Regions from separate parts of the Acidovorax carolinensis genome, predicted to be linked through region 1. Evidence: predicted binding sites of a transcription regulator. Region 1 holds the regulator's gene; each other region holds the start of a gene.
What was found. Region 1 encodes FNR, which switches genes on or off when oxygen is low (the NO sensors DNR and NnrR bind a similar motif). Its sites were predicted from a motif close to TTGATNNNNATCAA; they were not measured.
Positions count from the first base shown of each region.

Region 2: the regulator FNR is predicted to act here: its motif matches at 7,649-7,662, upstream of CBP34_RS17435 (TraR/DksA family transcriptional regulator).
Region 3: the regulator FNR is predicted to act here: its motif matches at 5,951-5,964, upstream of CBP34_RS02820 (DASS family sodium-coupled anion symporter).

Region 1 is NZ_CP021361.1:1,598,614-1,608,305, forward strand. It holds gene ccoN (cytochrome-c oxidase, cbb3-type subunit I) at 1-964, shown strand, start outside; gene ccoO (cytochrome-c oxidase, cbb3-type subunit II) at 983-1,615, shown strand; gene CBP34_RS07540 (cbb3-type cytochrome oxidase subunit 3) at 1,628-1,765, shown strand; gene ccoP (cytochrome-c oxidase, cbb3-type subunit III) at 1,790-2,704, shown strand; gene ccoG (cytochrome c oxidase accessory protein CcoG) at 2,781-4,226, shown strand; gene CBP34_RS07555 (FixH family protein) at 4,293-4,565, shown strand; gene CBP34_RS07560 (hypothetical protein) at 4,625-4,918, shown strand; gene fnr (fumarate/nitrate reduction transcriptional regulator Fnr) at 4,941-5,663, opposite strand; partial or broken gene hemN (oxygen-independent coproporphyrinogen III oxidase) at 5,854-7,235, shown strand; gene CBP34_RS07575 (sulfite exporter TauE/SafE family protein) at 7,266-8,003, shown strand; gene CBP34_RS07580 (HD-GYP domain-containing protein) at 8,190-9,470, shown strand; gene CBP34_RS07585 (sensor domain-containing protein) at 9,467-9,692, shown strand, end outside.
Region 2 is NZ_CP021361.1:3,708,202-3,717,893, reverse strand. It holds gene CBP34_RS17480 (DUF802 domain-containing protein) at 1-1,300, shown strand, start outside; gene CBP34_RS17475 (OmpA family protein) at 1,297-1,956, shown strand; gene CBP34_RS17470 (DUF2894 domain-containing protein) at 1,949-2,554, shown strand; gene CBP34_RS17465 (acyl-CoA dehydrogenase family protein) at 2,692-3,801, opposite strand; gene nhaR (transcriptional activator NhaR) at 4,078-4,974, opposite strand; gene CBP34_RS17455 (Rrf2 family transcriptional regulator) at 5,126-5,596, shown strand; gene CBP34_RS17450 (MarC family protein) at 5,734-6,327, opposite strand; gene CBP34_RS17445 (VOC family protein) at 6,324-6,737, opposite strand; gene CBP34_RS20160 (hypothetical protein) at 6,797-6,964, opposite strand; gene CBP34_RS17435 (TraR/DksA family transcriptional regulator) at 7,216-7,587, opposite strand; gene CBP34_RS17430 (glutathione S-transferase) at 7,740-8,387, opposite strand; gene CBP34_RS17425 (DUF2946 family protein) at 8,526-8,882, shown strand; gene CBP34_RS17420 (TonB-dependent receptor) at 8,963-9,692, shown strand, end outside.
Region 3 is NZ_CP021361.1:582,786-592,477, forward strand. It holds gene CBP34_RS02790 (amino acid ABC transporter permease) at 1-124, shown strand, start outside; gene CBP34_RS02795 (amino acid ABC transporter ATP-binding protein) at 278-1,015, shown strand; gene CBP34_RS02800 (DUF7706 family protein) at 1,145-1,336, shown strand; gene pyrC (dihydroorotase) at 1,410-2,450, shown strand; gene CBP34_RS02810 (DUF3025 domain-containing protein) at 2,477-3,217, shown strand; gene htpX (protease HtpX) at 3,295-4,176, shown strand; gene CBP34_RS02820 (DASS family sodium-coupled anion symporter) at 4,364-5,848, opposite strand; gene CBP34_RS02825 (NAD(P)/FAD-dependent oxidoreductase) at 6,082-7,818, opposite strand; gene CBP34_RS02830 (universal stress protein) at 7,903-8,346, opposite strand; gene CBP34_RS02835 (DHA2 family efflux MFS transporter permease subunit) at 8,368-9,692, opposite strand, start outside.

The DNA.
Region 1 (9,692 bases):
CTATGTGGCCAACTGGTTCTTCGGTGCCTTCATTCTGGCGGTGGCCTTGCTGCACATCGTCAACAGTGCATCCATTCCTGCCGGCTTCATGAAGAGCTATTCGGCCTATGCGGGCGTTCAGGATGCGATGGTGCAATGGTGGTACGGCCACAATGCCGTGGGCTTCTTCCTCACCACGGGCTTCCTGGGCATGATGTACTACTTCATCCCCAAGCAGGCGGGCCGTCCGGTTTACAGCTACCGCCTGTCCATCGTCCACTTCTGGGCGCTGATCTTCACCTACATGTGGGCAGGCCCACACCACCTGCACTACACCGCGCTGCCAGACTGGACGCAATCGGTGGGCATGGTGTTCTCTCTCATCTTGTTGGCCCCCAGCTGGGGCGGCATGATCAACGGGATCATGACCCTGTCGGGCGCATGGCACAAATTGCGTGACGACCCCATCCTGCGTTTCCTGATCGTGTCGCTTTCGTTCTACGGCATGTCCACGTTCGAAGGCCCGATGATGTCCATCAAGACCGTCAACGCCTTGAGCCACTACACCGACTGGACCGTAGGCCATGTGCATTCCGGTGCCTTGGGCTGGGTGGGGTTGATCACGATGGGCTCGCTCTACTACCTGGTTCCTCGTCTGTTTGGCCGGGAAAAGATGCATTCCATCAAGGCGATTGAGCTGCACTTCTGGATGGCCACCATCGGCATCGTGCTGTATATCGCCGCGATGTGGATTGCCGGCGTGATGCAGGGCCTGATGTGGCGTGCCATCAATGCGGATGGCACCTTGACCTATACCTTCGTCGAAAGCGTCAAGGCCACCTATCCGTTCTATGTAATCCGTGTGGCCGGCGGTCTGCTGTATCTGGGCGGCATGATCATCATGGCCTGGAACGTGTGGGCAACCGCTATTTCGGGTCGTTCTGTCAAGGTGGCCATCCCCGCCGTGAACGCTGCCCACGCCTGAGCCCCAAGGAGCCTATTCATGTCTGACAACAACCAAAATGCTTCTGGCGGCTTCACCCACGAGAAGGTGGAAACCAATAACTTCCTGATGATCGTGCTGATTCTGCTGGTGATCGCCATTGGCGGTCTGGTGGAAATCGTGCCCCTTTTCTTCCAGAAGTCCACGACCGAGGCGGTCAAGGGCGTGGAGCCCTATAGCTCCATGCAACTGGTGGGCCGCGACATCTATATCCGCGAGGGTTGCTACAACTGCCACTCGCAGATGATCCGTCCGTTCCGCGCCGAAACCCTGCGCTATGGCCACTACTCGGTGGCTGGCGAGTTTGTCTATGACCACCCCTTCCAGTGGGGCAGCAAGCGCACGGGCCCCGATCTGCATCGCGTGGGTGGCAAGTACAGCGATGAATGGCATCGCATCCATTTGAACAATCCGCGTGACGTGGTGCCAGAGTCCAATATGCCCGCGTATCCGTGGCTCGAGAAGAACGCCATTGATCCGGCGGATGTGGCTCCACGCATGAAGGCTTTGCGGACTGTCGGCGTACCTTACACCGACGAGCAGATCGCAGCGTCTGCCGCCGACGTCAAGGGCAAGACCGAGCTGGATGCCCTGGTTGCGTACCTTCAAGTCATGGGCCGCGCGCTCAAATAAAGGAGATTTGCCATGGACATCACGACCATGCGCATCGTCGCCACTTTGGCATCGATGGCCTGCTTTATTGGCATCTGGGTTTGGGCCTACAGGGGCCGCAACAAGTCCCGGTTTGATGAGGCAGCCCGGCTGCCTTTCGAGCAAGATTGACCTTTACCAGAACGAGAACACCCCATGAGTGACTTCACCAGCAATTTCTGGTCGGTCTTTGTGACCACGCTGACCCTGGTCGGCATCATCGCCTGCGGCATCCTGCTTTGGATGGCAGGCCGCAAGAAGGTGATGGCCACATCCGACAACACCACCGGCCACGTTTGGGACGAGGACCTGGTCGAAATGAACAACCCCCTGCCGCGCTGGTGGGTGTGGCTGTTCGTCATCACCATCATCTTCGGTCTGGGCTATCTGGCTGCCTACCCCGGTCTTGGCACCTTCACGGGCAAGTTGAACTGGACGCAAAAGGGTGAATACGAGGCCGAAATGGCCAAGGCCAAGACGGAAATCGAACCACTGTATGCACGCTTCGCGTCGATGAAGCCGGAAGACGTCGCGGTCGACCCGCAAGCCCATGCCATTGGCGAGCGCCTGTTCATGAACAACTGCGCCCAGTGCCACGGTTCGGATGCGCGCGGCAGCAAGGGATTCCCCAACCTGGCAGACACCGACTGGCTGCATGGCGGCACCCCCGAGAAAATCCGCGAAACGCTGGAAAAGGGGCGCATCGGCAACATGCCTCCCATGGCTGCCGCAGTGGGTTCGCCGGAAGATGTGCGCAATCTGTCGCATTACGTGCTGAGCCTGTCGGGCAGTCCGCATGATTCTTTGCGGGCATCGCTGGGCAAGTCCAAGTTCGTCTCATGCGCCGCCTGCCACGGCATGGACGGCAAGGGCAACCAGGCGCTGGGCGCGCCCAACCTCACGGACGACATCTGGTTGCACGGTTGGGGCGAAGCGGCCATTACCGCCATGATCAACAATGGCAAGGTGAACCAGATGCCTGCGCAAGCCGACAAGTTGACCGACGCGCAGATCGGCGTGTTGGCATCGTATGTATGGGGCTTGTCCAACAAGCCCGTAGCAGCCCGCTGAAATCGGGGCGACCCTGCCGCATCCCGCTGGGGTCGCCCTCTGAAGTGTTCGTTTTTCTGCCTCCACCGCCTGCACCATGACATCATCTGACAGGCCTCCGCGCAAGGTCATCCCCATTGCGGCGGCCACACCCGAGCCATCGGCAGAGGGTGAATTCGTTTCCCTCTACGAAGCGCAAAAGAAGATTTATCCGCGGTCGATCAGCGGGTACTTTGCGCGCTGGCGCTGGGTCATGGTGTTTCTTACGCAGCTCGTTTTTTATGGGTTGCCGTGGCTTGAGTGGGGCCAGCGCCAGATGGTGCTGTTTGATCTGGGTGCCCGCCGGTTTTATATTTTCGGATTGGTTCTGTATCCGCAGGATTTCATCTACCTGACGGGGTTGCTGATTATCTCGGCGCTCTCGCTGTTTCTGTTCACTGCGGTTGCCGGTCGGTTGTGGTGCGGGTTTGCGTGTCCACAGACGGTCTATACCGAGATTTTCATGTGGATAGAGCACAAGATCGAGGGTGATCGCAGTGCGCGTCTGCGACTGGATGCGAGCCCCTGGACGTTTGAAAAGATCCGCAAGAAGTTCTTGAAGCAGGCCGTGTGGGTGGCAGTGGCACTTTGGACCGGTTTTACCTTTGTCGGTTATTTTGTGCCGATTCGGGAGCTGGGTCCTGAGCTGTTGGCTTTTTCCGGCGGCTGGCAGATTTTCTGGGTGTTTTTCTACGGATTCGCCACCTACGGCAATGCCGGCTTCATGCGGGAACAGGTGTGCAAATACATGTGTCCCTACGCCCGTTTCCAGAGCGCAATGTTCGATCGGGACACGCTCATCGTCACCTACGACGAAGCCCGTGGCGAGCCGCGTGGTCCACGAGTCAAGACCGTGGACTACAAGGCCAAGGGCTTGGGCGATTGCATCGATTGCACCTTGTGTGTTCAGGTTTGTCCCGTGGGCATCGACATCCGCAAGGGCCTGCAGTATGAATGCATCGGCTGCGGTCTTTGTGTGGATGCATGCAACACCGTGATGGACAAGATGCATTACCCCAGGGGGTTGATCCGTTATTCGACCCAAAATGGTGTCCTGCATCGCTGGAGTCAGTCGCAAATTTTGCGACATGTCTTGCGTCCTCGCGTGCTCATCTACACCGCGGTTCTGATTGCCTTGTGTGTGGGCATGTTGGCCAGCCTGGCAACACGCACCCCCTTGAAGGTCGATATAGTGCGTGACCGTGCTGCCTTGTCCCGCATTGTTGCGGGCGGTAAGCTCGAAAACGTGTATCGGTTGCAGATCATGAATGCCACAGAGGCTGCGCAGCGCTATCGCATTGCAGCGAGCGGGCTCGATGGCCTTGAAGTGGCATCGGAGCGGGAGATTGAAATTGGTGCCGCAGAATCCCGCTGGGTGGCTGTGCGGCTCCAGATACCCTATGGATCGGCCGCTCCGGGCTCTCACACGATTCATTTCGATATTTCGGCACCGGAAAGCGGTGGCAAAGTTACCGAGAAATCCATTTTCCTGGTGCCACGTTAGGTGAAGGTCGCTTAATGGCTCCAGGGCGTCTTGCGAACTGTATTGCTGACAAGCTGAGAAATTTTTATGTCATCCAGCCCCGTTGTTACTCCTAAATCGCAGCCCTGGTGGAGATTTGGTCATGTCTGGCTGGTGATTGCCGGGCCGGTCATTGTGGTGATCGCCGGCTTTGTCACGCTGTGGCTGGCTGTCAGTCGGCCTGACCCCGTCGTAGAGGAAGACTATTACCGCAAGGGAATTGAGATCAACCAGACGCTCGCGCAGCCTGAAAAAAGTTTGGCTCCCGCAGTCAAGGCCCGTAACCACGCGGCGACACCTGCTGGGGATCAACCTCGCTGAGCTTTGATGCTAGCCTGGTGTAGGCAAATCCCCTCAGCAAAACCTTAGGAGACAACACAATGTGGACGCAACGCCTGATGTGGATTGCATGGCCTGCCTTTTTGGTAGCAGGCGTTCTGGAAATGCTGGTTTTCGCCATGGTGGATCCGCAGGATCTGCATTGGTTTGGTCAGCCGTTGACGCTGTCGCGCCAGGGCGTTTATACCCTTGCGTTCTTTGTTTTCTGGATCATTACCATGGTTGCCAGCGCGCTGACGACCCTGCTGTCTATGTCACCCTTTGAACTCAACCGCTGCCCTGTGGCCCCGCAGGCACGCCCGGATGATTGTCACAAGGCTTCATCGTGCCCCTAAGAGGCACATTTCTGTATGACGATCAGTGGCAGGCCTGCTGATTGTTAACGATGCGCTTGAGGGCCTCGGTATCCAGAATGCGGACATGGCGCTGTTTCACTTCCACGGTGCCTTCTTCCACAAATTTCGAGAACGTGCGGCTCACGGTTTCCAGTTTGAGTCCCAGGTAACTGCCAATTTCTTCCCGCGTCATCCGCAATACCAGTTCGGATTGCGAGAACCCACGGGCGTGCAGGCGTTGCACCAGATTGAGAAGGAACGCCGCAAGACGCTCTTCGGCGCGCATGCTGCCGAGCAAAAGCATTACACCGTGCTCGCGAACGATTTCGCGGCTCATGATCTTGTGAACATGGTGCTGCAGGGCGTTGACTTCGCGCGACAGTTCTTCGATGCGATCAAAGGGCATGACGCACACTTCGGCGTCTTCGAGGGCGATGGCGTCGCAGGTATGGTGATCGTTGACGATGCCGTCGAGCCCAATAATCTCACCGGCCATCTGAAAACCCGTGACCTGGTCACGCCCATCTTCCGTGGCGACGCAGGTCTTGAAAAATCCTGTGCGAATGGCATAGAGAGAAGTGAATGACTCTCCATTGCGAAAGAGGGTACCGCCACGCTTGATCTTTCGTCGCACGGCCACGATGTCGTCAATGCGTTGCAACTGCTGTTCGTTCAAACCTACGGGCATGCACAGTTCTCGCAGGTTGCAGTTGGAACAGGCGACTTTGATGGTTTGCGGATTCATGGACACTGGAACCTGGTTGGGCCGGGATAATTGGCTGATATCTGTTGGGACGCAATTGTCCCGCGCTGCGCGCCCGGCGGCTGATATGAATCAAATTGTCACCGCTGCGTCCCTTCATGTTCTTGATTAAAGTCAAGGACGTCGGTCGAAGGGTACGGCACAGTATCAATGCACGCAAGGATATTTTCCCATGACCGCTGTTTCACCAGAACTTCTGCGCCGTTTTGACGTGCCAGGACCTCGTTATACCTCCTATCCCACCGCAGATCGGTTTGTGGAGGCGTTTGGGCAAGAGGACTATGTGCTGGCGCTCTCGCAGCGCCGGGTGGGTACCACGGCCATGGCGCTGCCGCTGTCCCTGTACGTCCACATTCCGTTTTGCGAATCGCTGTGTTACTACTGCGCTTGCAACAAGATCATCACCAAGCACCATGACCGTGCCGATGTGTATTTGCGCTATCTGAGCCGCGAAATTGATCTGTACACGGCCCACTGTGGCACCGGGCAGGTAGTCAGTCAGCTTCACTTGGGCGGGGGCACGCCAACCTTTCTGTCGGATGACGGCCTGCGGCAGCTCATGGCAACGCTGCGTCGCAGCTTCTCGCTTGCTCCGGGCGGCGAATACTCCATTGAGGTCGATCCCCGCACAGTCACTGCCGATCGCTTGGCAGTGCTGGCTGAGCTGGGTTTCAACCGGCTGAGCTTCGGCGTGCAGGATTTCGATACCGAGGTGCAGAAGGCGGTGCACCGTATCCAGCCGGCAGATCAGGTGTTTGCGCTGGTGGAGGCATCCCGCGCCCTGGGCTTTGAGTCCGTCAACGTGGACCTGATCTACGGGCTGCCACGCCAGACGCCCGAGTCGTTTGACCGTACATTGGCACAGGTGGTGCAATTGCGCCCCGACCGGATTGCCTTGTACGCCTATGCCCATCTACCCGATCGTTTCAAGCCGCAGCGGCGCATCATATCGACTGAGTTGCCTGCAGCGTCTGCCAAGGTGACCATGCTGTCGCGCTCGCTGGACGCATTCATGGACGCGGGTATGTCTATGTGGGCATGGACCACTTTGCCCTGCCCACCGATGCTTTGGCTGTTGCCAAACGGCAGGGGCGACTGCATCGCAACTTTCAGGGCTACAGCACCCAGCCCGATTGCGATCTCATTGGCCTGGGCGTGTCAGCCATCGGCAGGGTGGGTGCCACCTACAGTCAGAACGCCAAGTCGCTGGAGGAGTACTACGACCACCTGGACCAGGGGCGCTTGCCCGTGGTGCGAGGATTGGCCCTGAACCGTGACGATCTGGTGCGCAGGGCTGTCATCATGGCGCTCATGTGCCAGGGCGAATTGCAGTTTGAACCCCTCGATCAGGCGTGGCTCATTGATTTTCGGAAGTATTTCGCTCCCGAACTGGAGCAGTTGGAGACCATGGCCGAGCAAGGGCTTGTCGTGTTGAGTGCCGAGGGCGTCAAGGTGACCTCCATGGGCTGGTTTTTTGTGCGCGGCATCGCGATGGTGTTTGACCGCTATCTGCAGGCTGACCGCAATCGGGCGAGGTTTTCGCGCATCATCTAGGGTGACCATTCCAACGGAGTATCAGGTTTCATGCTTGCGCCCCTCGCCGTAACGGCCTTGCTCATGGGGCTCGCCGGTGGGCCTCATTGCTTGGCCATGTGCTCTGCACCTTGCGGTGCGCTCGTGGGTCAAGCGACGACCTGTTCGACCACAGGTGATGCCAGCAACACCACCTCTCGGCCGGTACTGTGGCGTCCCCAGGGTGGGGTGCCGCGCCGGTTGCTTGCGTTCCACGTCGGGCGGCTGTCGGGCTATGCCGGGGCGGGCGCCCTTGCGGCGTTAGCCATGGACAGTCTGGCTTGGCTGACGCAGCAAACCATGGCCCTGAGTCCGGTATGGACCCTGATGCATGTCGCGGTCATGGCCTGGGGGTTGATGATGATGGTGCAGGCGCGCCAGCCTGCCTGGGTGGAGCAGGCCGGTCGCACGGCCTGGCGCCGTGTGCAACCCCTTGTCCGTGCACCGGGCGGGCTGATGGTGGCGGGAGCGCTTTGGGCGCTCATGCCCTGCGGATTGCTTTACTCTGCGTTACTGGTTGCAGCGCTCAGTGGGGGCGCGCTTCAGGGCGCTGCCACCATGGCGCTGTTTGGTGTGGGCAGTGGCCTGTGGCTGGTGGGCGGCCCTTGGGTGTGGGGCAAGTTGCGTTCACACCTCAATGCCGCGCGGGTCAATTGGGGAACGCGGCTGGCGGGCGCATTGTTGGTGGGGGTGGCAGGCTGGGCTTTGTGGATGGACCTGGTCTATAAGCCCTCGCTCTGGTGCCGGTAGTCGATAGTCTCCGGGCTCGAGCGGGTAGCTCTGGGCAGCAGCCTCAGGTACTTTTGACGGTTCTGTGTCGCAGAGTTGCCCGACGCTGCAGCTTTTTGGCTGCGAAGCGCGCGCTGGATGGCGAAATGGCGATAATTGCTGTAACTGTTGGTGGAATTCATATCACCATGTTTCGCCCCCTGTGTCGTGAATTCTTCGCTCCTCATTGATATCAGCCAGCTTCGTGTCGGCATGTACGTTCAGCTCGATTTGGGCTGGATGCGTCACCCGTTCCCGGTGAGCAGCTTTCGCATCGTGTCCGCAGACCAGATCGCCACCCTCAGGGAGCTGGGTCTCAAAGAGGTGCGTTACTTCCCCAAAAAAAGCGATCCTGAACTGTTTGCGCCGGATGCGGTCCCCGGCGACGCGCCCGACACCCTTGCTGCGGAATTGGGCGCAGACGCAGTGACCGTGGTTTCTGCTGACGAGGATTCCATCGCGGACCAGAACCGTGCCCACCTGCAGCTGCAGAACCGGGTGCTGGCCGCGTGCAACCAGCGCTTCGGCGAAGCCACCCGGCAATACCAGGCGGTGGAGCGTGCGGTCGCAGAGCAGCCCGGCTTGGCTCGCACCCAGTGCGAGGCGGTGGTGTCGGATTGCCTGAGGGAGTTGCTCGCGAACGGCGACTCCGTGATCCGTCTCCTGTCAGAGGGCGTGGGCGAGAGCAGCGCACTGCATCCGGTCAACGTGATGGTCATCAGCCTCTTGCTGGGCAAGGCGCTGGGCATGAAAAGCCCTGAACTGCACGAACTCGGTATCGCTGCGCTGCTGCACGATCTGGGCAAGCTCAACGTGCCGACCGCCGGCTTCATGCCGGCCGAACGGCAGCGTTATGAGTCCCATGTAGGGCAGTCAGTCACCTTCGCGCAATTGATGGGCTTGTCTGATTCGGTCTTGACAGCGATTGCGCAGCACCATGAAATGGCAGACGGCAGCGGATTTCCCTTGCATCTTGTGGGCGAGGACATGGGACGTCCGGGCCAGATTTTGGCCTTGGTCAACCACTACGACCGGATGTGCAATCCCGCGGCAGGTGTGGATGCCTTGACGCCCCACGAAGCCCTGTCGGTGATGTTTGCCCAGCTCAAATCCCGCTTTGATCCGGTGGTGCTCGGCGCCTTCATCCGCATGATGGGCGTGTATCCGCCGGGATCGGTGGTCCAGCTTGTCAACGACCGCTACGCCATCGTGGTGTCGGTCAACTCGTCCAGGCCGCTTCGGCCCAAAGTGATCGTTCACGATTCCCGGGTTCCCAAGGATGAGGCACCGGTGCTGGACCTGGAGGCGATGCCTGAACTGGGCATACGTCGCAGCCTGAAACCTGCCCAGTTGCCGCGCGATTCCCTCGACTACCTTTCGCCCCGTCAGCGGATCTGCTATTTTTTTGAGCGCGCGGTGGATCCCGGTCCTGACGAGGCGCAAGCGTGAGCCAGTTGCCACCGCAGTCTTGGCTGGACGGCCTGCTGGAGGCGGTGTGGCTTGTGGATGGCAACAGCTTACTTATCCTGCAGGCGAACAGGGCGGCCGAGCAACTGGCCGGCAGGTCCGCAGTTGACATGGTGGGCAAGCCGGTGACATGCCTGGCGGCAACGCCCGAGGATCACGCATTCTGGGCTGGGCCCCTTGCCACCCTTTTGGAGGGCATTCGCT
Region 2 (9,692 bases), 2.0 Mb from region 1:
GCTGCAGGCATCATCCGTGCAAGCGCACGCAGCCCAGGCGATTGCCGACCAGCAGCGTCTGGACGGTTGGAATCGGGCCATGGAAGGCATGGCCGGAACACTCGGCGCCGAGTGGCAACGTGCAGGCACGCAGATGCTGGAACAGCAGCAGCGCGTCGGCAAGGCCCTGGAGGGGGCAGTTCAGCAGCTCGACCACAGTCTGCAGACGGCCGCGCAAGCGTTTGACCAGCGCTCCGAAAGCTTGCTGACAACGCTGCAGGACACCGTCGCACAATCGCACACCGCCCAGGCGGCGGCCGATCAACAGCGCCAGGAAGACTGGACTCGCTCCATGGAAGCCATGGCCAGCACGCTGAGCGCTGAATGGCAGCGTGTGGGCGCGCAGACGGTGGCGCAACAGCAGGGCGTATGTCAGGCCCTGGAGACCGCCGCCACGCAAATCACCGAACGCATGACCGAGCAGGTGGCACGCACACTGGGCGGTGCTGCCACGTTGCTGGACCAGTCGGACGCACTGCTGCGCACCCGCATGGAGGCCGAGGCACAGTGGGTGCAAGCCCAGCGCCAGCGCATGGACGAACTCGCCGGTGTGTGGCGTACCGAGCTCGTGGCCTTGCGTGATGCCGAGGCCCAGCGCGGCCAGGCGGCCGTGGACCGACTTGATACCCTGCAGGCTGCCGTGGCGCAGCACCTGGCCACCCTCGGTGCGGCCCTGGAGGCCCCGCTCACGCGCCTGCTGCAGACCGCTTCGGATGTGCCTCAGGCGGCGGCCCAGGTCATCACCCAACTGCGCCATGAAATGACGCGCCTGAGCGAGCGCGACAACGTCGCCCTGGCAGAACGCACGGACATGATGGAGCAGGTGCGCACGCTGCTGCAGTCGGTGAACGAAGCGGCCGTGCAGCAGCGCGCCGCCATCGACGCCCTGATGGGGTCGGCCGCCCAGGTTCTGGAGCAGGCGGGCCTGCAGTTTGCCCAGTCGCTCAGCGCACAGGCCGGCAAGGTGGACGAAGTGGCTGCGCATGTGGCTGCCAGCGCGGTGGAACTGGCCAGTCTGGGTGAATCGTTCAGCCACGGTGTGGGCCTGTTCAGCGCCAGCAACGAAAAACTCATGGAAAACCTGCAGGGCATTGAAGGTGCGATCAGCCAGTCGATGAGCCGTAGCGATGAGCAACTTGCCTACTACGTGGCCCAGGCCCGTGAGGTGATCGACCTGAGCATCAGCGCACAGCAGGGCATTGTGGAAGACCTGCGTCGGCTGCATGGCAAGGCCGCCTCGGCACAAGGAGTTGCCGCGTGATGGGCGTGGACGACACCCTGGACGATGCTACCGAGCAGACGGCCCCCGTGTGGGCCGTGTTCGGCGACCTCATGGCGGGCCTGCTGGGCGCGTTTGTGTTGATTCTGGTGGGTGTGCTCGTGGTACAGATCGACCTGGTGGCCAGCCTCAAGCAGGAGGTGGAAAAACGCCAGATGGAAGAGCAGCGCCGCATGGCGCTGGAGAAAGCGCTGGCCATTCCCCTGGCCAGCGGCCGGGTCACCGTGCACAACGGCCGCATCGGCATCAGCGGCAGCGTGCTTTTTGCCACCGGCTCCGACGAACTGCGCTCCGAAGGCCGCCAGCTCCTCAAGAGCCTGGTGCAGCCCCTGCTGGTGTACTTGCGCGAACGCGACGAAATGCTGATGGTCAGCGGCTTCACCGACAACACCACGCTGCTGCGAGGGCCCCAGCAGCGTTTTGCGGACAACCTGGAGCTGTCGGCCCAGCGGGCCCTCACCGTGGCACGGGCCCTGATCGACGAAGGCATGCCCTCATCGCAGGTGTTTGCCGCCGCCTTTGGTGCCGAGCAGCCTGTGGCCGACAACGCCGATGAAAAAGGCCGCGCACAAAACCGCCGTGTGGAAATGGCACCGGTGCCCAAGGCCTCCAATGCCAAGCCCGCCCGCAATGAGTGAGCCGAGCGAGCCCACGCTGGAGTCCTTGCGGGCCGATGGCGCCGACCGCCACGATCCGGCGCGCTTTCGCTACCTGGAGGTGCTGGCCCGGCGCCTGTCGGGCCAGCCACCGGCTGTGCGGCAGGTGCTCGCCGTCCGCCTGCGCGCCGCTGTAGCGGCCTATGCGGAGCGAGTCCGGTCGAGTTCGGAAGAGGTCCCGCAGGTGGTTCGGCCTGCAAGCCCTGCGGCAAGCTCCCTGCTGGTACAACTGAACCGTGACCTGAGCGAGCGCGCACAGGCCGATGCAGACCTGGCGCGCGCGGGCGACGGTGCCAGCCTGTCTGGCATGAAGAGCGTGCGCCAGTTCAGCGAGGTCTGGTCCAAGATTTCTGCGCAACGGCAGGTGGCACAGGCCCTGGATCGCGGGCCCGAAAACGCCGGCCCGCTCAATTCGCACAGGCTCATGCTGCGATCGCTCAGCCTGATGCAGTCCCTGTCGCCCGACTACCTGCGGCGCTTTCTGTCGCAGGTGGATTCCCTGCTGTGGCTGGAGCAGGCGAGCGCGAAGCCAGTGAGCGCTAGGGCCAAACCGGGGCGCAAGAGTCGGCCCAGGCCATGAGCCTCCCGGCGGGTTGACTGTTACCCGGATTCATCGGGTATGCCGAATACTGCCACATCCAGGCTGCCAACGTTGCGCCACAGTGTGGATAGGAAATGCCAGTCCGTGCCAAAAGTGATGACTCAAGGCGTGGCTCATTACGCCGCCTCCGCCTTCTCTGCCAGGTGCACCAGCTTGCGCGCCATGCTCCAGCGGTGCACTTCGCTGGGGCCGTCGTAGATGCGAAAGGCCCGCATGTCGGTAAAGATGCGCATCACGGGAGATTCAGACGTAACCCCCGAACCACCGAGCATCTGCACGCTGCGGTCGACCACGCGCCACTCGGCCTCCGAGCACACCACCTTGGCGCGGCTCGATTCAAAGTTGCATTTCTCACCCTGGTCCAACAGCCATGCGGTGTGCCAGATGTGCAGGCGGGCCGTGTGCAGGTCCATGTCGTTGTCTGCCAGCATGAAGCCCACGCCTTCGTGTTCGGCCAGCGGTTTGCCAAAGGCCTGGCGGCGGCGTGTGTAGGCCAGGGCCGCATCGTGGGCGCGGCGTGCCTGGCCCAGCCAGCGCATGCAGTGCGTCAGGCGTGCAGGGGCCAGGCGCACCTGGGCGTAACGAAATCCCTTGCCGATCTCGCCCAGCACGTCGGTGGCGGGGATGCGCAGGTTGTCAAAGCGCAGCACGCCATGCCCACCGGTAAAGCAGCTGTCCATGGCATCCATGCTGCGCTCGAGCGTGATGCCGGGGCGGTCCATGTCGGTCAGGAACATGGTGGCCGAGCCGTCTTCCATGCGCGCCATCACGATGGCGTAGTCCGCGCCCTCGGCACCGGTGATGAACCACTTGAGGCCATTGATGAGGTAGTCATCGCCGTCGCGTACCGCCGTGGTGGCCAGCATGGAGGGGTCGGCACCCGCGCCGGGCGAGGGCTCGGTCATGGCAAAACACGAGCGGATGTGACCGGCCACCTGGGGGCGCAGCCAGCGCTCCTTGTGCGCCAACGTTGCCACTTCTTCCATGAGGTGGATGTTGCCTTCGTCGGGCGCATGGATGTTCAGCGCCGTCGGGCCGAGCCAGGAGTAACCAGCCTCCTCGAACACCGCGGCCTTGGCCACATGGCTCAGGCCCAGGCCGCCCATCTCGCGGGAGGCGTGGGGCGTGAGCAGGCCGGCGGTGCGGGCGCGGGCGACCAGTTCGCGGCGCAGCGCCTCGCTGGGGCCGTGGGACGATTGGCGTTCGTCGTTTTCGAGCGGAATCACCTGCTCGGCAATGAACTGGCGCGTCCTGTCGCGCAGTTCCCGGATTTCGGGGAATGGTTGAAGTCCATGCGGTTGTTTCCTTCGAATTTTTATCGGATATCGCCGGGCGCACTGGCTCGCTCCACCAGGGCATCCACGACCGATGCGCCTTCGCCTGCGGCATCCATGATGGCATTGAGGTCCAAGGATGCAACGGCACCATATGCGCCGCAAATGATGCCACCTGCCGACACAGCGATGGCTAAAGAGTCTTACTGGGCCGACTGGGGGCAGCACTCATAACGCAAACAACTCCGCCCTGGCCGCCCGCGTGATGGCGGAAACACAGGGGTGGGTGATGCGGCGCTCGACGGAGATGGCAAAAAATTCCTCCACCAGCTCCGACGTCCGGCCCACCACCTCCACGCCAAACTGCACCATGGTTTCGTCCTCCAGTACGTTGGGCGAGGTGAACACGCCGCGTCCTTCGCGCCCGAACGCATTCATGAGGGCGCTGTCATCGAACTCTCCCACGATGTGCGGCTGCAGCTGGTATTTGTTGAACCAGTGATCGAGTTGCTGGCGCACGGAAGACAGCGGGCCCTGGATCAGCATGGGTGCGCCGTGCAGGCATTGGGGAAAGGGGCCTTGCAGCTGCTTCGCGAGCGACGGGGCGCAGAAGAAACTCATGGCGCTGGTTCCGAGTGCATGGTTGAAGGCCTTCACCCCCACCTTGCGGGACACCGGTTCGTCGGCCAGCACCAGATCCAGGCGGTGCAGGGTGAGTTGCGCCAGCAGCTCCGGAAACTTGCCTTCGTGGCAGATCATGTGCACGCGATCCGGCAGGCCCAGTGCGGGTTCCAGCAAGTGGTAGGCGACGGACTTGGCCACCGAATCGGCGATGCCCACGCGAAATTCCAGCGGCTTGGCCTGACCGCGTGACAGGCGCACGGATTTTTCCAGCTCATCGCCCAGGGCAAATATCTGCTCGGCATACCCCAGCGCAACCCGTCCTTCGCTGGTCAGCTCCAGCCCCCGGCCGCGCTTGCGAAAGAGGTCGTGCCCCAGCCATTGCTCCAGCTGCTTGATTTGTCCTGACAGGGTCTGGGGCGTGGTGTGCAGCTGCTCGCCTGCGCGTACTATCCCGCCGGCCTTGGCCACCGTCCAGAAGTATTTGAGATGCTTGAAGTTCATCGGAGGGTACGCAACGGTTCGAAAAAACCGCAATGTTTTTAATAATAAAACGAATATACGCGAAGTGTTTGATCCGCTACATTGGCTTGATGGACCGAGCTCTCAGGGATTTTCCGGGGCTCGGAGGTATCAATGTTCACAAGGAGTGAAGATGCGAATTACCACCAGAGGCCAACTGGCCGTTTCTGCGATGACCGATCTGGCAATGCGCCAGAACACAGGCCCCGTTGCGCTTTCCACGATCAGCGCTCGCCAGGGCACATCGCTGTCTTATCTCGAACAGCTTTTCAGCGCCCTCAAGCGGGCCGGGCTGGTTGACAGCACACGCGGCCCCGGGGGCGGTTATGCCCTGGCCCACAAGCCCGAGCAGGTGTCTGTAGCCGACATCGTGGTGGCGGTAGAAAACCACAAGCCTGGCGAGGAGGCCGCGCCAGCCGCGCACGTATCGTCGCAGATGGTGTCCATGACCGGATCGCTCTGGACGGCGTTCAATGCGCGGGTGCTGGAATACCTCCAGTCCGTTACGCTGCGCGATCTCGTGGCCGAGCAGCAGGCACGGGCGTGCGGGTCGAGTCGCCGGTGGTGGCGCGGGCAAAACTGGCGCGCCGTCCTGCGCCGCTGATGGCACGTGCTGGCGTGCCCAATTCGGTCTTTGCGTTGGGTGCCATGCCGGCCCTGGCCCGCAAATGAAACTGTGTGCGGCGACCTGGTCGCCGCCTGCCGGCTGAAAGCCCAGAGGCCGGCCCCAGGGCGTGTGGCCTACAACTGCCGGGCGAGCTGCTTGATGCCGCGGATCAGCATCTCCACCGAGATGGCAACCAGGATCAGCCCCATCAGGCGCTCAAAAGCCATCACCACGCGCTCGCCTACCAGGCGCTGGATGCGTTCGGCCAGCAGCAGCACCACGGCGCACACCGCCATGGTCACGCACAGTGCGGCCACCCATTCCAGTCGCCGCTCGGGCGCCTGGGCAACCAGCAGCATCACGGTGGCCATGGCCGAGGGGCCCGCCAGCGCGGGGATGGCCAGGGGCACGATCAGCGGCTCACCCGGCAGTTCGGTCTGAGGCCCGGAGTCGGGCGGAAAGATCATGCGCAGCGCGATCAGAAACAACACGACCGCACCCGCTATCTGCAGCGACAGATCGCTCAGGTTCATCACCTGCAAAAACTGCGCGCCAAAGAACAGAAATACCAACAGCAGCGCAAAGGCGATCAGCACCTCGCGCAGGATCACCCGCGCCCGGCGCTCGGGCGCCACGCCGCGCAGGGCGTTGGCAAAGATGGGGATGTTGCCCAGCGGATCGGTGATCAGCAGCAGCAGGATGGTGGCGGACGCAAAGGTGTAGCTCACGCCGCGTACACCGTGTCCAGCGAGCGAAAGCCCTTGATCTCTATCGGGTTGCCGCTCGGGTCATGAAAGAACATCGTCCACTGCTCGCCGGGCTGGCCTTCAAAGCGCACCTGGGGCTCGAGCACAAAGGCGGTGCCCGCAGCCTTGAGGCGCGCAGCCAGCGCCTGCCAGTCGGGTAACTCCAGAATGGCGCCGAAATGCGGCATGGGCACCAGGTGGTCGCCCACATGCCCGGTGCGGGCACTGGCAAACGGCGTGCCCAGGTGCAAGGAGATCTGGTGGCCGAAGAAGTCGAAGTCCACCCAGGTGTCGGTGCTTCGGCCTTCTTGGCATCCCAGCACGCCGCCATAGAAGCGGCGGGCGGCATCCAGGTCGGTGACGTGAAAGGCGAGGTGAAAGAGGCTGCGCATGCCACAAAGGATAGCAGCCAAGGGCCCCGCCTGGGCAGGCCGATGGGAGCCCGCAGCGGTCAGGCCATGGATGGATCGGCCGCCATGTTGTCAAACTTCTTGAAGTACTGGCGTGCCATCGCCACCAGCTGTGCGTCCGTGGGGTGGTCTGCGGCCACCGAGTCCACCACTGCGTCGGCCACGGCGGCATGGTGCTTGGCGCACCAGTCGCGGAACTGGTTGCGCACCAGGCCGGGCCTGCCAGCAGCACTTCGCGCGTGTTCGACAGCGCCTGTGCGATATCGGTAAAGAACGGGCCCAGGTCTTCTGCCTTGCCCTGGTGCTTGTGGTGGCTGCGGGATTTGATGCGCTGGGCTTCGGTATGTTCGCGGTCGAACATCACTACGTGGGCTTCAGACTGGTCCAACCAGACAACGGCGTGAAAAGTGCTCATCAGAAGGCTTTCTTGGGGTTGAAAATATGGAAAAACAAAGATCGCTCAGGCCACCCGGCGGTGTTGCTCGGCCTTTTCCTGGCAGTGCACGCAGCGCGCAGCCTCGGGGGTGGCGTGCAGCCGGGCTGCGGCAATGTGGGTGCCGCAGTCCGTGCACTCGCCATAGGTGCCGGCCTCAATGCGTGCCAGAGCTGCGTCGACGGCGGCGAGATGGGCTGTTTCACGCTCGTCCAGCGCAAACTCCAGCTCGCGTTCGGTGGCCAGTTGGGCGCGCGGATCTTCCGGCTGGCCAAAATGGTCTGCGGCCGCCTCGGCCCGGCCGATGACGCCACCGCGCTGCTCGGCCAACTGTTCCAGCAGTGCGGATTTCTGTGCGAGCAGTTGCTGGCGGAAGGGGGCGGCTTGGGTCATGTCCATGCGATGTTTCCTTGGGGCTGATTGAACACTTTCATGTTGCGCCCGAGGGGTTGGCCCTGCGTTGACCAAAGTCAAAGAGTGGTGGCGCGGCCGTACCTGCCGGCCGCCCCTGGCTTTGGTTCCGATGGGCCCTTTGGCAGAACGCCGCCCGTTCAGCGCTTGGGTCGGCGCGCCAGCATTTCGGCGGTGCTGGCCTTGCGGTCTGCGTTCACGCGCTGCACATGGGGGCGCTCGCCCATGCGCGTGAGGTACTCGCGCACCGGCAGGTTGGCCAGGAAGTCGCGGCCATAAATGATTTTGGTGGCCGAACTGATGAGCGGCAGGTGCACGATGGCGGCGCAGTCGGCCAGGGTGAAGCTGTCGCCCGCCACATAGGGGCTGAATTGGGCCAGCTGACCGAAGGCGGCGATGTTCTTCTCCAGCTGCGTGCCCACCTTCTCGCGGGTCGATTCGCTCACCGTGCCGCCAAAGAAGGCCTGGGGGTACAGGTTGCGCGCCACCAGCTCCAGGTGCAGTTCCAGAAAGGTGATCAGCTCGCGCACCTTGGCGGCGGCAAACGGGTCGGCTGGCAGCAAGGGTGGCAGGGGATGGGCGGCTTCGATGTAGTCAACCATCACCGCCGACTCGCACAGCGTGCCCTGGGGCGTGCGCAGGTAGGGCACCTTTCCGAGCGGCGTGGCGCTGGGGTCGGTCTCGCCCACCCAGGCCGTTTCTTCGGTGAAAGGCAGGCCTTTTTCGAGCAGGGCGAGCTTGACCTTGTTGTAGTAGTTGCTGGCTGAAAAGCCGCAGAGTGTCAGCATGGGGATGTCTCCGTTGTTGTGGGCTGGCAAAGTGCACATCGTAAGAGGGTGCCAGGGCAAAGCACCGTCGCGCAGATGACGGTGGTCAAGGGCATGGCGGGATGGCGGCCTACAATCAGCGCCTTCATGCCGACCGCCATGCAAACCCTTCGCCACTTTCGCTGGCTTGCCCGCCTCGTGCTGGCGTGGTTTGTGTTGTCCATCGGCGTGGCAGTGGCGTCGCCCCTGGTCAACCCGCAGGCCATGGAGCTGATCTGCTCGGGCTCGGGCGCCATCAAGCTGGTGGTCAAGACCGACGATGGCGCCAAGGAAATGCCCAGCCACACGCTGGACTGCCCGCTTTGCGCGCAGGTGGGCGCTCCGCCTCCCGTGTCGCTGGCCCAGCTGCCTGTGGTCCACCCCCTTGCGCATGCCCTGCGCCCCATTCCTGCCGCGCACATTGCTGCGCGCACCGCCGCTCCGCTGCCACCGCGCGGGCCGCCTGCATTCTCCTGAATTCGCTATTTGTTTGATAGCTGTTGGCGCTTTGTGGATAAGCGCTAGTGGCCTTTCTGGCTTGAAATTCAGGAGTTCCCATGCGCAAAAGCCGCAGGGCGCTGGCCGTGGCCAGTGCCTTTCCCCTCGCACTCTGCACGGGTGTTTCCGCGTACGCCCAGACCGCCGACATCGCCAACGCCCCCGTCAAGGAGTTGGGCGTGGTCACCATCAGCGGCGGCCAGCCCACCTCGCTGCCCACGCAGATCCCCACCACCATCGAGGGTGTTACGCGCGAGCAGATCGAGCATGCGATCAACGCCACCGACAGCGAAGACGCCCTCAAATACCTGCCCAGCCTGCTGGTGCGCAAGCGCTACATCGGCGACTACAACCACGCCGTGTTGTCCACGCGCGCCTCGGGCACGGGCAACCCGGCGCGCTCCATGGTGTTTGCCGATGGCATTTTGCTGAGCAACTACCTGGGCAACGGCCCCACCAACGCGCCGCGCTGGATGCTGGTCACGCCCGAAGAGATCGAGCGCGTGGATGTGCTCTACGGCCCGTTTTCGGCCGCGTACGCGGGCAACTCGGTGGGCGCAGTGGTGGACTACGTCACGCGCATGCCGACCAAGTTTGAAGCCCATGGGCAGGTCAGCGTCCAGCACCAGCCGTTTGACCTGTACGACACCAACGCCACCTACGGGGGCAAGCAGGTGAGTGCATCCGTGGGCAACAAGCAGGGTGACTTGTCGTGGTTCCTCAACTTCAATAAGACCTACAGCGAAGGCCAGCCGCTCACTTTCCCCACGCGCCTGGTGTCCGCCGGCA
Region 3 (9,692 bases), 1.0 Mb from region 1:
CGGCAAGAACTTTGGCCGGCCCATCGAGGCCTATCTGGCGGCAGCCGTGCTGTATTTCGTGATGTGCTACGCCTTGTCCTGGATGGTCAAGCGCCTGCACCAGAAGATCGCAATTATTCGATGACACCCCCTGAGTCGCTTCGCGCCTTCCCCCTCAAGGGGGACGACGCCGGTGGCCTGGCAAAGCCAGTTCCACGGCGTCCGCTGGCTTCGGCCGTGCCGATTTGACGGCCAGGGCCGTGAACAAGTGACACAAGAGCAGAGATTGGAGAAAGAAATGATCGAACTCAAAAACGTATCCAAATGGTATGGCCCCGTGCAGGTGCTGACCGATTGCTCCACCACCATCCAGAAAGGCGAGGTGGTGGTGGTGTGCGGTCCCTCGGGATCCGGCAAGTCCACGCTCATCAAGACCATCAATGCGCTGGAGCCCTTCCAGAAGGGCGAGATCTATGTGGATGGCGTTGCCGTGCACGACCCCAAGACCGATCTGCCCAAACTGCGCAGCCGCGTGGGCATGGTGTTCCAGCACTTCGAACTGTTCCCCCATCTGTCGGTGACGGACAACCTCACCATCGCGCAGATCAAGGTGCTGGGCCGCAGCGCGGACGACGCCAAGAAGCGCGGTCTCAAGATGCTGGAGCGCGTGGGCCTGATGGCGCACAAGGACAAGTTCCCGGGCCAGCTCTCGGGCGGCCAGCAGCAGCGCGTGGCCATTGCGCGCGCGTTGTCGATGGACCCCATCGTGATGCTGTTCGACGAGCCCACTTCGGCGCTCGACCCTGAAATGGTCGGCGAAGTGCTGGATGTGATGGTGGGCCTGGCCAACGAAGGCATGACCATGATGTGCGTGACCCACGAGATGGGTTTTGCCCGCAAGGTCAGCAACCGCGTGATCTTCATGGACGTGGGCGGCAAGATCCTGGAAGACTGTTCCAAGGACTCCTTCTTCGGTAACCCCGAGGCCCGCCAGCCACGCACCAAGGACTTCCTCAACAAGATCCTGCAGCACTGAGCGCATTACGCGGCCACTCAGCGGCAACAGAGCGGCACCTTTGGGTGCCGTCGGTGTTTTCAGCCAGTAAGATGCGCAGGGCCGGACTTCCCCGGCGCGGCCTGAATGCCCTGAACGAGATACTGAAAAATGAAACAACCCGTGGTCATCACCGCCGAGCTGACGCCCGAAAATGCCCAGGCCCTGGCCCGCTTCGTCAAAAACATCAGCCACGAGGCCATCCGGGCATGTTCCCGCGACGATGCGGAAACCTTCCTCGTGCGCGACGCCCTCGATTCGCTGCGCGAAGCACTGGATCTGGCCGGCTTCGACCCCGTGTAAATCCGCTTTTTCCGCCACCCGGGCAGGGCTGGCGGACACCCCCTGGCCGTGGAGTGATGGGACAATGGCGTCCATGACTGCCGCCCCAGACACCCTCACCATCACCCGCCCCGACGACTGGCACCTGCACGTTCGCGACGGCGAGCCCTTGCACACCGTCGTGCCGCACACCGCCGCCCAGTTCGGCCGCGCGATCATCATGCCCAACCTGCGCCCGCCTGTGACCACGGCCGAGCAGGCGCTGGCGTACAAGCAGCGCATCCTGGCCGCCGTGCCCGCCGGTGTGCAGTTCGAGCCGTTGATGACGCTGTACCTTACCGACAACCTGCCGCCCGAAGAAATCGCCGCTGCCCGGGCGGCCGGCGTGGTCGCCGCCAAGCTTTACCCGGCTGGTGCCACCACCAACAGCGATGCGGGCGTGACCGATCTGCGCAAGACCTACCCCACGCTGGAAGCCATGCAGAAGGCCGGCATGCTGCTGCTGGTGCATGGCGAGGTCACCAGCAGCGACATCGACCTGTTCGACCGCGAGGCTGTGTTCATTGAGCAGCAGCTCATGCCGTTGCGCCGCGACTTCCCCGAGCTCAAAATCGTCTTTGAGCACATCACCACCCAGGACGCGGCCGACTATGTGCGCGAGGCAGACCGGTTCACCGCCGCCACCATCACGGCGCACCACCTGCTGTACAACCGCAACGCCATCTTTACCGGTGGCATTCGCCCGCACTACTACTGCCTGCCCGTGCTCAAGCGCGAAACGCATCGCGTGGCCCTGGTGCAGGCCGCCACCAGCGGCAACGCCAAGTTCTTCCTGGGCACCGACAGCGCACCCCACCCCGCGCACCTCAAGGAGCATGCCACCGGCTGCGCAGGCTGCTACACGGCCCACGCCGCCATAGAGATGTATGCCGAGGCGTTTGACAACGCAGGTGCGCTCGACAAGCTTGAAGGCTTTGCCAGCTTTCACGGCCCCGACTTCTACAACCTGTCGCGCAACACCGGCACCATCACCCTGCGCCGCGAAAGCTGGACGCCACCGGACAGCTTTGCCTTCGGCGAGGCCGAGCTCAAGCCCTTGCGCGCGGGTGAAGCGCTGCCGTGGCGGCTGGTTTAGCAGCCGTTGATTGGGGAGCCGTCTGGTTGGCACCCTGGCGCGCCAATGGTGAACCAGTAGTGCAGCAGATTCTGGATGGCGAAGCGGTGCACAGCGCGCTCCAGGCAGCGCCGAGTGCGGTTGGAGCGCGCATTCGTTTTGTCCCCCAAACCGACCTGCCCGATGGCACCGCCTACGAACAGTTCATCTTCGACACCGGCCGCGTCCCCACGCGCGACAACCTGCACGACTTTTTCAATGGCCTCGTCTGGCTTCAGTTTCCGCTGACCAAGCGGCGGCTGAACCAGTTGCAGGCGCAGGCCATCGCGGCCGATGGCGTGCGGGCCGTGCGCGGGCCCTTGCGCGATGCGCTCACGGTGCTGGACGAAAACGGCGCCGTGCTCGACGCGCCAGCGCCGCTGTGGCAGGCGCTGGCGGCGCGGGACTGGCGGCGGCTGTTCGTGGATCTGCGGCCGCTGTGGCGTGAGGCCCGGCTGGTGCTGTTCGGCCATGCGCTGCTGGAAAAGCTGGTATTTCCGCGAAAACCCATTACAGCGCATGTGTATCAAGCGCAGGCAGCTATTGATTTGGTAGCATCGCTCGATGCCTGGCTGGCGCAGGAGCTGCAACCCGAGCGCCTGGTGGCCAAGCCGTTTGTGCCATTGCCGGTGCTGGGGATACCCGGCTGGTGGCCCGGAAACGAGAACTTTTCCTTCTATGATGACTCCCTCGTCTTTCGCAGCGCGCCCCGCAAAAGCAATCACACCATGGGTTCTGCAGCGCTGTGACGCCGGCTTGAAGGAGCGCGCAGCCACCCCCATGTGAGCCGCTCCATGACAATCCCCCGCATCCTTGTGGAGAACCCATGAAACGTATTTTTCTGTTCCTTTTGACCAACGTGGCCGTGGTGGCTGTGCTGGGCATTGTTGCCAGTCTGCTGGGCGTCAACCGCTATCTCACGGCCAATGGCCTGAACCTGGGCGCATTGCTGGGTTTTGCCTTTGTCATGGGGTTTGGCGGCGCCATCATCTCACTGCTGATCAGCAAGCCCATGGCCAAGTGGAGCGCGGGCGTGCAGATCATCGAGCAGCCGCGCAGCGCCGATGAGGCCTGGATTGTCGAGACCGTGCGCAAGTTTGCCGACAAGGCCGGCATCGGCATGCCCGAGGTCGGCATCTTCGAGGGCGATCCCAACGCCTTTGCCACGGGTGCGTTCAAGAATTCGGCGCTCGTGGCGGTGTCCACGGGCCTGCTGCAAGGCATGACGCGCGAGGAAGTGGAGGCCGTGATCGGCCACGAGGTGGCCCACATTGCCAACGGCGACATGGTCACCATGACGCTGATCCAGGGCGTGATGAACACCTTTGTGGTGTTCCTGTCGCGCGTGATCGGCTACGCGGTGGACAGTTTCCTGAACAAGAACAACGAAAACCGCTCGGGCCCCGGCATCGGCTACATGGTCACCACCGTGGTGCTCGACATCGTGCTGGGCTTTGTGGCGGCCATCATCGTGGCCTGGTTTTCGCGCCAGCGCGAATTCCGTGCCGACGCTGGCGCCACCCAGCTCATGGGCCGTCGCCAGCCCATGATCAACGCCCTGGCCCGCCTGGGGGGCATGCACCCCGCAGAGCTGCCAAAAAGCATGGCGGCCATGGGCATTGCCGGTGGCATTGGCAAGCTGTTCAGCACCCACCCGCCCATTGAAGAGCGCATTGCCGCTTTGCAGAACGCACAGCAGCAGGGCTGAATGCCGGGCCTTGCAGGCCCCCCAACAAAAACAAACCGCCGCAGGCTGCAAATCCTGCGGCGGTTTCTTTTTGGCTGGGCGTTCGAGGCCTGCAAGGCTGTCACATGCAGCCTGTAGGCCATTGACGGGGGCACACACTCCCCCCTTTTGCCAATGCCCCCGCAGCACTTGCGCCGCAGGGCATTGCTTACTTCACCATGAGTCCCATCCAGGGCCAGTAGGTCAGCGCAAATATCACCAGCAGCAACGTGCCCACCACCGTGATCATGAAACCGGTGCGCACAAAATCGTGCGCCTCGAAGGTGTCGGTGCCGTAGGCAATCATGTTCTGCGGCGCGTTCACCGGCAGGATGAAGCCGAAGCTGACCACGAACTGCAGGATCATCGTCATGCCCACCACGTTGATGCCCGGCGTCTCTACGGTGGTCAGCACGCTGATGATGATCGGAATCATGGTGGACGCCAGCGCCGTGGCACTGGCAAAGCCCAGGTGGATGACGATCAGAAAGCCCGACAGCAGCATCAGGATGACGAATGCGGAGGCCATCTGCAGGCCGAGGTTGGTGACGATGAGCTGTGCCAGCCAGCCGGCGGCCTTGGTCTGCAGCAACGCCGAGCCCACGCTGATGCCAACGGCAAACAGCACCACCGTGCCCCACGGAAAGCCCTTTTGCGATTGCTTCCAGTCCATCACGCCGAGGCGGGGAAACAGCATCAGCGCCACGGCCGCGATGGTGGTGGAGGTGGTGTCAAAGTTGTGCAGTACTTTTTCGGTGGACCAGAAACCCAGCAGCACCAGCACGATGGCCAGCAATTTCCACTGGTTCAAAGTCATGGGGCCCAGCTCCTGCAGCTGCTTGCGGATGGTTTCCTGACCCCCGGCAATCTCTTTCATTTCGGGCTTCATCATGCGGGTCATGATGAAGAACAGCGCCACCGTCATCAGCGCGGCAAAAGGCGCCGCGGCCACGAACCATTCACCCCAGGTGATCTGCGCGCCCAGCTGCTTTTCAATGAAGCCGACCGCCACCATGTTCTGCGCGGCGGCGGTCTTGATGCCCACGTTCCAGATGCTGGCCGTCTGCGCCGTGGTGATCACCAGCAGCGCTGCGAAGCGGCTTTTGCGGTCCACATTGAAGGCCAGCACAAAGCCCATCATGATGGGCATCAGGCAGGCCACGCGGGCGGTGGTGCTGGGCACGATGAACGACAGCAAGAAGCCCACGATCATGGCGCCAATCACGATGTGGTGCGTCTTGGCCCCCACCTTGGAGAGCACCGTGAGCGCGATGCGCCGGTCCAGCCCGGTGGCCGTCATGGCCGAGGCAATGAAGCACGCCGCCGCCACCAGGGCCACGGCACTGTTGGCGAAACCGGAGAGCGCCAGGCTGAGCGACGCCCCGGTGCCCATGGCCGTTGTGATGCCCGGCTTGGCGGCGCTGGGGGCGTAGGCCAGCAAAAAAACCATCAGCGCGGCAATGACCACGGCACTGACCGAATAGTCGAGTGCCTCGGTCATCCAGATGATCACGGCAAAGGCCAGAATGGCCAGCATGTAATGCCCGGCCAGCGGCAGGTCGGCGGGCGTGGGCAGCAGCAGTACCGCCACCATGGCCGCCAGCGCCGCCCACAGTCCAAAGCGTTTGATCAGCCCCGCAGGCGCGGGGGCGATGCGGGAAGTGGTGCAGCGAGCGGTGCGGTCATGGGAGTTTTCCTGTTGCAATGTCTAGGCAGCCTTGCCAACTACAGTGTGCCGCCCCGGTGCGATTGCGGGTTGACGGATGTCAAGAACATGCGGTGGCCCTGACTGCCTCGGCCTGGAGTTTCCTGTCTCTTCGTGACACTTTCGCTGTCACTGCGCCGTGCGACCCGGCGTTGGCCGTACCCCTTGCCAATCTGCCGTCGTCAGGCCGCAGCGCCCAGCAGGCTGCGTGCCACCGCTTCGCCCACCTTGATACCGTCCACGCCCGCCGAAAGAATGCCCCCGGCAAAGCCCGCCCCTTCGCCGGCCGGATACAGGCCGGGGGTGTTGGGGCTTTGCAGGTTGTCGCCGCGGTCGATACGCAGCGGTGCGGACGTGCGCGTCTCCACGCCAGTGAGCACGGCGTCGGGCATGTCGTAGCCCTTGATCTTGCGGCCGAACACCGGCAGGGCCTCGCGCATGGCTGCGATGGCATAGCCAGGCAATGCACCATGCAGATCACCCAGCGTCACGCCGGGTTGGTAGGAGGGCTGCACGCTGCCCAGTTCCTTGGAGGGCCGGCCTGCGATGAAATCGCCCACCAGCTGGCCGGGCGCGCTGTAATTGCTGCCGCCAAGCACATAGGCGCCCGATTCCAGCTGGCGTTGCAGCACGATGCCCGCCAGCGGGTGGTGCTGGCCGGCAGCCAGCGCCTCGACGCCGTGCGTGGCGCCCAGCGCGGCTTCGTAGGCCGCAGGGTCCCGCGGATAGTCGCGCGGATCGATGCCCACCACCATGCCGGCATTGGCATTGCGCTCGTTGCGCGAGTACTGGCTCATGCCGTTGGTGACCACGCGGCCCGGCTCGCTGGTGGCGGCCACCACGGTGCCGCCGGGGCACATGCAAAAGCTGTAAACAGCGCGGCCATTGGCGGCGTGGTGCACTAGCTTGTAGTCGGCGGCGCCCAGCAGCGGATGGCCCGCGTGGCGGCCCCAGCGTGCGCGATCGATCACGCCCTGCGGGTGCTCGATGCGAAAGCCGACCGAAAACGGCTTGGCCTCCATCTGCACGCCACGCTCGTACAGCATGGCAAAGGTGTCGCGCGAGCTGTGGCCCAGGGCCATCACCACATGGTCGGCACGCAGCTCGGTGGTGGCGCCCGTGGCCTGGTTCTGCACCTTCACGCCACGCACATGGCGGCCTTGCGGGCCGCTTTCCACGATCAGGTCGGTAACCCGCTGCCCAAAGCGGATCTCCCCACCCAGCGCAATGATCTGCTCGCGCAGGCTTTCCACCACCTTCACCAGCTTGAACGTGCCGATGTGCGGATGCGCCACGTACAAAATTTCTTCGGGCGCACCGGCCTTGACGAACTCGGCCATCACCTTGCGGCCCAGGTGGCGCGGGTCCTTGATCTGGCTGTAGAGCTTGCCGTCGCTGAACGTGCCGGCGCCGCCTTCGCCAAACTGCACATTGCTTTCGGGGTTGAGCTCGCGCTTGCGCCACAGGCCCCAGGTGTCCTGGGTGCGTTCGCGCACGTTCTTGCCGCGCTCCAGCACGATGGGCTTGAAACCCATCTGTGCCAGCACCAGCGCCGCGAAGATGCCGCAGGGGCCAAAGCCCACCACCACCGGACGCAGGGACAGTCCGGCCGGTGCCTGGCCCACGGGGTGCCAGGCCATGTCGGGGGTGGGCTGGATATGTGGATTGCCGGCGAATCTGTCGAGCAGGGCGGCTTCCTGCGTGGGATCGACGAGCGCGATGTCCACGATGTAAACCGCCAGCAGATCGGCCTTGCGTGCGTCAAAGCTGCGCTTGAAGACCTGCAGCGTGGCAATGCTGGCTGCATCGGCCAGGCCCAGCGCCTGCGCGGCGAGTGCGCGCAGGGCGGCTTCGGGCTGGGTGTCGGGGTCGGACGGCAGCGCGGACAGCGGCAGCCGGATTTCAGAAAGGCGGATCATGGTCTTGCGGCCCGTGGTTATCGGGCGAAATGCAAAGCAGGGATGCGGATTTTACCGGCCGCACCCTGCCCATCGCGTGCCGCCTTACCGGTACACCAGTACCGGAATCGTCGAATGCGCCAGCACCTTCTGCGTCTCGCTGCCCAGCAGTAGCGCGCTGACGCCCGACCGGCCGTGCGACGCCATGAAAATCAGGTCGCAGCCGTTGGCGTCTGCCGCTGCAATGATCAGCTCATAGGGCTTGCCGCCCACCCGCACCACGCGCTGGCAGCTGGCGCCGGCTTCCTGCACCACTTTTTCAGCCGCATCCAGGATTTCCGTGGCGGCTTCATCCAGGCGGGTCTGGAGGTCCTGGCTGAGGTGTGTGTTGCTCACGGCGCCCAGCCCGGCATAGACGGACGGCGCCTCGGGCTGGGCGTAGAACAGCGTAATGCGGGCACCAGTTTCCTGGGCATAGGCTGCGGCCCGCGCAACGCTGTTCATGGACAGCGCGGAGCCATCGGTGGGAACCAGAATGTGTTTGAACATGAATGTGCCTTTCCGGGGGATTCAGTGCCCACCGGCGCCGGGCTCGATGGTGCGCGTGGGTTTGGGGGCGATCCAGATGATGGCGGCGGCGATGAAGAACATCACGGCAATGCCGGTCATGACCTGGTTGGTCGACAGCATGCCGCTTTGCGACACGATCAGGTAGTCCACCACCTGCGTGGCCACCTCGGGTGGCGCACCTGATTGCGTGAGCATCTGCGTGACGCTGCCGTCGCGGTCGGCCAGGCCCACCAGCTCGGCGTGGTTGCGCGTGGTCTGGTTGGCCCACACGGTGGTCACCACCGAGGTGGCAAAGGCACCGGACAACGTGCGCAAGAAGTTCATCAGGCCGGCGGCCGAGTCCATCTCACGCTCTTCCACGCTGCCCAGGGCGATGCCCGAGGTGGGGATGAAGAAGAACGGCAGCGCAAAGCCCATCACCGCCAGCGGAATGGCAATATCCCAGAACGCCATGTCGCTGTTGGCCACCGTGCGCCACAGCGTCACCAGCGCCATCCAGAGCACGCCAAAGAACACCAGCGCACGCGGGTCGCGCTTGCTGTTGGCCACGATGGGTGCGACGAACAGCGCGGTGACGCCCGTCCAGGCGGTGGCGAGGCCCGCGTCGGTGGCGGTGTAGCCCATGAAGCTTTGCAGCCACAGCGGCGTGAGCACACTGACGCCAAAGAAGGCGGCATAGGCCACGCTCACGGTGATCACCGAGGCATTGAAGCCCCGGTGGCGAAACACGCGCAAATCGACCACCGGGTGCTTTTCGTGCAGCTCCCAGATCAGGAAGGCGGCAAAACCGACCACGGCGATGATGGTCAGGGCCACGATCTGGCTGGAGGCAAACCAGTCGAGGTTCTTGCCCTCGTCCAGCACCAGTTGCAGCGCCACCACCCACACCAGCAGCAGCACCAGGCCGACCTTGTCGAACGGGTTGCGCACGGGCGCATCCTGGTAATGCTTGAGCATCTTCCAGGCGCCCAGGCCAAAGCCGATGGCGATCGGGGCGTTGATGAGGAACACCCAGTTCCAGGTGAAATCGTCCACCAGCCAGCCCCCCAGGATGGGGCCGACCACGGGTGCAATCAGCGTCGTCATCGACCAGATGCCGATGGCCGTGCCCGCCTTGTCCTTCGGGAAGATGCGCAGCATCAGCGTTTGCGACAGCGGCATCAGCGGGCCACCGCTCAGGCCCTGGAACACGCGCATCACCACCAGCATGCCAATCGAGGTGGACAGGCCGCACAGGATGGAAAAGATGCCGAACAGCACCATCGACACCACGAAAACGCGCACTGCACCAAAGCGCGCGGCAAACCAGCCGGTCAGCGGCACCG